2 regions of the Rhizobium sp. AC44/96 genome follow, and region 1 is predicted to be linked to the other one. Evidence: predicted binding sites of a transcription regulator. Region 1 holds the regulator's gene; the other holds the start of a gene.
What was found. Region 1 encodes LexA, which represses DNA repair genes until DNA is damaged. Its sites were predicted from a motif close to TGTTCNNNNTGTGTTCNG; they were not measured.

Region 2: a site for LexA is predicted at 1,174-1,191, ahead of A6U87_RS25640 (DNA polymerase IV). Genes of this name have one in related genera too.

Annotation. Positions count from the first base shown of each region.
Region 1 covers NZ_LXKO01000039.1:245,365-248,844, forward strand. Annotated here, with positions in the region: gene A6U87_RS26670 (ComEC/Rec2 family competence protein) at 1-632, shown strand, start outside; gene lexA (transcriptional repressor LexA) at 613-1,338, opposite strand; gene A6U87_RS26680 (VOC family protein) at 1,541-2,425, shown strand; gene kdsA (3-deoxy-8-phosphooctulonate synthase) at 2,422-3,264, shown strand; gene eno (phosphopyruvate hydratase) at 3,406-3,480, shown strand, end outside.
Region 2 covers NZ_LXKO01000039.1:48,647-52,126, reverse strand. Annotated here, with positions in the region: gene A6U87_RS25650 (DUF3572 domain-containing protein) at 50-358, shown strand; gene A6U87_RS25645 (hypothetical protein) at 361-1,032, shown strand; gene A6U87_RS25640 (DNA polymerase IV) at 1,196-2,488, shown strand; gene A6U87_RS25635 (L,D-transpeptidase family protein) at 2,605-3,480, shown strand, end outside.

The sequences.
Region 1 (3,480 bases):
TGCTGCCTTCGTTGCCCGCACCTGACGTCGTTGTTGCGGAAGACGGATCCCTGGTGGCAATTCTGCGCGGAACCCGCATGGCTTCCAACCGGGAGCGACCGCCCGATTTCATCTTCGGCCAGTGGCAGCGAGCCCTCGCCGCCGAAGAGCATCAGCCTCCGGCGTTCATCAAGGCCACACTTCCCAAGAAGACGAAGGAGCGCAACGATCGATCATATGCTCTGTCGTTTGACGAACGACGAGCGGTGCTTCGAACAATGCGCAACGCTGCGGCGAATGGCACGGCAAACAGTTTCGTCTGCGTTAAAGGCGCCTGGTGTATTGCCACTCTCGATAACGGCTATATCGTCAACGTCATCGAGGATTTGGCCTATCTCGGGCCGGCTTGCGACGCCGCCGATATCGTCATTACCCCGGCCCGCATTCGTCTGCGCGAATGTCGGTCCGGCGCAATGCTTATTACCGGCCAAACTTTGCGTCGAAGCGGCGCGGTCGAAATCTGTATGGATCAGCAGGGCACACCAGTCCTGACAACGACGTACGATGGCCTATCACGCCCATGGCGCATACATCGCGCCTACGATTGGCGCAGCGGTACGTTTGACGTCGCCGTCAGTGATATCGGCGAATAAGCCCTACCAGCTTGCCCTGAACCTTTACGCGATCGGGTCCGAAGATGCGTGTCTCGTAGGCGGGGTTGGCCGCTTCGAGCGCAATGGATGCGCCCTTGCGGCGGAACCGTTTCAGCGTCGCTTCTTCGTCGTCGACCAGCGCCACGACGATATCGCCCGGATTGGCCGTATTGCCATTGCGGATGATCACCGTATCGCCGTCGAAAATACCGGCTTCGATCATCGAGTCGCCCTTGACCTCCAGCGCATAGTGTTCGCCTGAGCCGAGCATGTCGGCGGGGACAACGATGTCATGCGTGTTATTCTGGATTGCCGAAATGGGCACACCCGCCGCGATCCGGCCCATGACCGGCACGGAAACGGAGTTGCCGTTGTCGGCACTCGGTGCCGGCTTGGCCGGTGCCGGAGGCGTGACCAGCTGAGGCTTGCCAAGGCTCCCTTCGATGACGCTCGGCGAGAAGCCACGTCGTTGCTGAAGGCTCGGATTATAGGCCTCCGGAAGCTTGATCACCTCGAGCGCGCGTGCCCTGTTTGGCAGCCGGCGAATGAAGCCGCGTTCCTCTAGCGCGGTGATCAGCCGGTGAATGCCGGACTTGGACGCAAGGTCGAGCGCATCCTTCATTTCATCAAAAGACGGGGGCACGCCCGACTCCTTCATTCGCTCGTGAATGAAGAGGAGAAGTTCCTGTTGCTTGCGCGTGAGCATTGAAGTCGGACCCCAGGGTTGTGAAACAAAGCCAGAACAGACACTATATGTTCCATATGTGTTCCGCAAGTGGCTAAATTTTCGTAAAACTTGGCTCTGAATTGTCCGGTTTTTACACTTCATTCGATCTATGCGGCGGTAGCCTCTTGCATTGTCTCGCTTAGCAGCGCACATCATTCGCGATTTCGGGAGAGGATCTGCCATGAGTGAAGCTCATCCGCTGGACCACGTGGTGCTGCCCGTCGCCAATATCGACCTTGCCAGGGAGCGTCTCGGCAAGCTTGGGTTCACCGTCGCGGCGGATGCGCGTCATCCGTTCGGAACCGAAAACGCCTGCATCTTCTTCGCCGACAAAACATACCTCGAGCCGCTCGGTATCGCGAGCGCCGATGCCTATGACGCCTCGGTCAAGAAGGGCAATGTCTTCACTGCCCGCGATCGTGCTTTTCGCTTCCGCTGCGGCGATGACGGTCTATCAGCGGTCGTCTTCGGCACGGCCGATGCCGATCGCGATCACGCCCGCTTCAACGCTGACAGGATAAGCGGCGGCGAAATGCTGCAATTTGCTCGACCGATGAAGATGCCGGATGGTTCCGAGACGACCGCAGCCTTTCGGCTTGCCTTTGCTGCCGATCTTCGCGCCCCTGATTTCTTTCTGTTCACCTGCCAGCGGATCAATCCTCTGCCCATGGACCGCAAGGCGCTTGAGACACATGTCAATGGCGTAACCGGTATCGCCGAGATCGTGCTGGCGGCACCGGATCCCAAGGCGTTTGCCACATTCCTGCGGTTTGCCTCCGGCGTGGCGTCGGTGCGGGAGGAGGCGTTTGGTATCAGCCTTGCCACCCCGAACGTCCGCATCAGCATTTTGTCGGCGGATGGGTTGAATGCCTATTTCGATCTCGTCGCGCCCAGCGCGGATCGCGGTCTGCGTGGCGTCGGCATTGTCTACAAGGTTGCTGATCTCGCCGTGACAGAAGCGCATTTGGCTGCTAACGGGATCACCTACACGCGTAAGAACAATCGAATTCTGGTGAAGGCTGCGTCCGGGCAGGGCGCGCTCTTCGCCTTCGAGGAGAAACGATGAGCCAGACAAATTCCGAAGTAACCGTCGGCCAGGGTACCAGCCAGGTGGTGTTTTCGAACGCCGGCAAGCTCTCGCTGATCGCCGGCCCCTGCCAGATGGAGAGCCGTGATCATGCGTTCATGATTGCCGGCGTGCTGAAGGAACTCTGCGACAAGCTCGGCATCGGTCTCGTCTACAAGTCGTCTTTCGACAAGGCGAACCGGACGTCGCTCTCCGCCCAGCGCGGCATCGGCCTGGAAACGGCACTTGAGGTCTTTGCCGATCTCAAGAAGGAATATGGCTTCCCTGTTCTGACCGACATTCACACCGAAGAACAGTGCACCGAAGTCGCCACCGTCGTCGATATCTTGCAGATTCCGGCTTTCCTCAGCCGCCAGACCGATCTTCTGGTCGCTGCCGCCAAGACGGGTCGCACGATCAATGTGAAGAAGGGGCAGTTCCTCGCACCCTGGGACATGAAGAACGTCCTCAACAAGTTGAATTCGAGCGGCAATCCGAACATCCTGCTGTGCGAACGCGGTGCCTCTTTCGGTTACAACACGCTGGTCTCCGATATGCGCTCGCTGCCGATCATGGCGGCGATGGGCGCCCCTGTGGTTTTTGATGCCACGCATTCGGTCCAGCAACCCGGCGGGCAGGGCGGTTCGAGTGGCGGCCAGCGCGAGTTTGTCGAGACGCTGGCGCGCGCGGCGGTTGCGGTCGGTGTCGCCGGTGTGTTCGTCGAGACGCACGAAGATCCCGACAACGCGCCGTCGGACGGTCCGAACATGGTCTATCTCAAGGATATGCCGAGGCTTCTCGAAAAGCTTCTGGCCTTCGACGCGATCGCGAAAGGCTGACGTTCAAAAGACTGACATGTTCGTGTAATAGGCCACGCACGAACATCGCTGCGAAGCATGCGCAAAGCGCCATTGTAATTTGCGCATCTTCGATTAAGACGGATTTCAAACGATTTATCCACCCTCAAGCAGGAAAAGCCGATGACCGCAATTACCGACATTATCGCCCGCGAGATTCTCGACAGCCGTGGCAACCCCACGGTCGAAGTCGACGTG
Region 2 (3,480 bases), 200 kb from region 1:
CTGAATGTTATCGGTATTTGGTTGAAAAATAGGTAATTTAGCCCGAGAAATGCAGAGCAACTTCAAGACTTCCAAACAGCGCGCCGCAGACCCGCAAGAGACCGCAATTGCCGTTCTTGCCTGGCTTGCAAATGACCCAGATCTTTTCGGCCGATTCCTTGCCCTGACAGGGGTTGAGCCCGCACAGGTCCGCACCGCGATAAGCGATCCGGGCTTTCTTTCCGGCATGATGGATTTTCTGATGCAGCACGAGCCCACCGCCCTTGCCTTTTGCGAGGCGACCGGCACGTCGCCAGAAGCGCTGAATGCGGCGTGGTTGCATTTCTCGCCGCCGGGCCTGGGGTCGGGGGAGTATTGAGAATGGAGATCGTGACCAATGCCAGTCAGGTGCGCCTCGGCGACCGCCCCCTTATCGTCTGCGATATCGACGAGGTGGTCCTGGAGTTCCTGACACCGTTCACCGCTTTCCTTCGTTCGCAACGCTGCGATCTCCTGCCGCGCTCTTTCCGACTGCACGGCAACATCGTCTCGCTGCTGGACGGCAGCGAACTCGACCGCGAACAGGTTGACACCTTCGAGGATGCGTTCTTCGCCAGCCAGGATTTGTGGCAAACGCCGGCGGAACGCGCGATCGAAACGTTGCAAGCCCTTTCCGACGAGGCGGACATCGTTTTTCTGACCGCCATGCCACCGCGCCACCATGGCGTCCGGCGCCGCCTTCTCGACCGCTTCGAGCTCGCCTTCGACATGATTGCGACCGAACAGCCGAAGGGGCCCGTCGTTGCGGAGCTGCACGATCGACGAGATCTGCCTGTCGCGTTCATCGATGATATGCAACGCAATCTCCTCTCTGTCGGCGAGCATGTCCCCGAGTGCCTGCTCGTGACGATGATGGCCAATGCCGACTTCAAGCCTTTCGCACCGGTTCCGGTCGATCCGATCGTCGCTGCCTCGGGATGGGAGCACGCACACGACCTGTTGCGGGCACACATGGCATCCGGCACCGCACCGGTAACCTCCCGAACCGGCTGAAACGGAGCGCACCGTACGGCTTTCCGGACATTTTACGGCCGGCATACATTGCCGCATGTGGCGCATGACACCGACGTGGACGCGCCACCAAAAGCTTCGCGACGCTCTTGAGACTCACAAGTTTAAGAGCTAATGTCGCGATGTTCAACCTTTGTTCTCAGCCATGATGCAACTGCCTTCCAAGACGCCCGGCTTCTGTCGCGACTGCCTTGCCGAGCAGAAGAGCGAGGCACGTCGCTGTACGGCATGTGGCAGCCCGCGCCTCGTGCGGCATGACGAGCTCTACGATCTGACGCTGGCGCACATTGACTGCGACGCCTTCTATGCGACGGTCGAGAAGCGTGACAATCCCGAGCTTGCCGACAAGCCGGTGATCATCGGCGGCGGCAAGCGCGGTGTCGTTTCCACCGCCTGCTACATCGCACGCATACACGGTGTCCGCTCGGCGATGCCCATGTTCAAGGCGCTCGAAGCCTGCCCGCAGGCGGTCGTGTTGCCGCCAAACATGGAGAAATACGTGAAGGTGGGGCGCGAAGTGCGCGCGATGATGCAGGACTTGACGCCGCTTGTGCAGCCGCTTTCGATCGATGAAGCATTCCTGGAGCTTGGTGGCACGCAACGGCTCCACCACGATCCCCCTGCCCGCACATTGGCCAAGTTTGCCCGGCGCGTCGAAAAGGAAATAGGCATCACCGTCTCCGTGGGCCTCTCCTATTGCAAGTTCCTCGCCAAGGTTGCGTCCGACCTGCAAAAGCCGCGGGGATTTTCGGTGATCGGACGCCAAGAAGCGGTGACCTTTCTCGCGCCGCGGCCAGTCACAACGATCTGGGGCGTCGGAAAGGCGTTCGCCGCTACACTGGAGGCAGACGGGATTCGCACCATCGGACAATTGCAGACGATGGAAGAGAGCGATCTCATGCGGCGTTACGGCAGCCTCGGTCAGCGGCTCTCGCGGCTGTCGCGCGGCATCGACGATCGAGATGTGCATCTGAACGACGCCGCCAAGAGCGTATCCGCGGAAACCACATTCTTCGACGACATCTCGCGATACGACGATCTGGTCCCGATCCTACGTAGCCTTTCCGAAAAAGTTTCCTGGCGATTGAAAAAGAACGAGATTGCCGGCCACACGGTCGTTCTGAAAATGAAGACTGCGGACTTCAAATCGCGAACCCGCAACCGCAAGCTCGAAGATCCGACACAGCTCGCCGACCGGATCTTCCGCACCGGGCTCGACATGCTTCAGAAAGAAACCGATGGGACGAAATTCCGCCTGATCGGCATCGGCGTCACCGACCTTTGCGATCCCGTACGCGCCGATCCGCGTGATCTCGTCGATGTGCAATCGGGCCGCCGCGCGGCTGCGGAAGCGGCCATGGACAAGCTGCGCGACAAGTTCGGAAAAGGAACCGTCGAAACCGGCTATACCTTCGGCGGCAAGCGCGACCGCTCTTAAGGGCACCAAGCTCGCCAGCGTTCCGTGCCGATCCGGTCGCACGGAACGCTGTTTCAAGTTTTCCTTAAGTTTCGAGGACTAGGCTACCTTCACTGTATTGCGTTCTGGTTGGTTCAATGTTCTCGCGTCTCGTTTTCGGCCTCGGCTTGCTGTCGGCAACCGCGCTCGTGCACCCGGCTTTCGCCGGAGATGCGCGCACGTTGCAAATCTTCGTTTCGAAGAGCAATCAGACGCTTGCCGTCTATGACGGTGCGGAGGTTATTGCGACGTCGAAAGTTTCGACGGGCAAGCCGGGTCATACGACGCCCAGCGGCATCTTCTCCGTCATCGAGAAGAAGAAGTACCACGAATCCAATCTCTATTCGGCAGCCCCGATGCCTTTCATGCAAAGGCTGACATGGTCCGGCATAGCGCTGCACGAGTCGAATTCCGTGCCGCGCTATCCCGCCTCACACGGCTGCGTGCGTTTGCCGAGCGCATTCGCAAAGGAGCTCTACAAGATGACCGCGATGGGCGTGCCCGTCGTGATCACCGACGGTGAAGTCACGCCGAGGCCGATCGATCACCCGGCGCTCTTCCATCCGCAGGCGCCAGAGCCAGCTCCTCTCCTGTCGGACGTCGAGCTCAGACCTGCGATCGGACAAGTGCCGGTACAGGTCGCCATGAACGAAGCAGCGATGCCACGGCTGCAAATCCAGCCGATCGTCGCACCCGTCAACGACGAACCGATCCGTATCCTCATTACTCGTAGAAGCGAGCGTGAGACGATCATAGAATTGCAAACCCTACTGGCCGATCTTGGATTTGCCGTCGGCAATCCCGATGGGCTTCTGGGGCCGGCAACGGTTCAGGCGATCACCGACTTCAAGTCGCAGCATCCTTTAGCCCCGGGCAACGAAAAGTCACTCATCAGTGACACGTTGATCGACGCCGTCTATGCGGCTGCGGGCAAATCCGGGCCACCAAATGGCGTCCTTCTCGTTCGGCAGGGT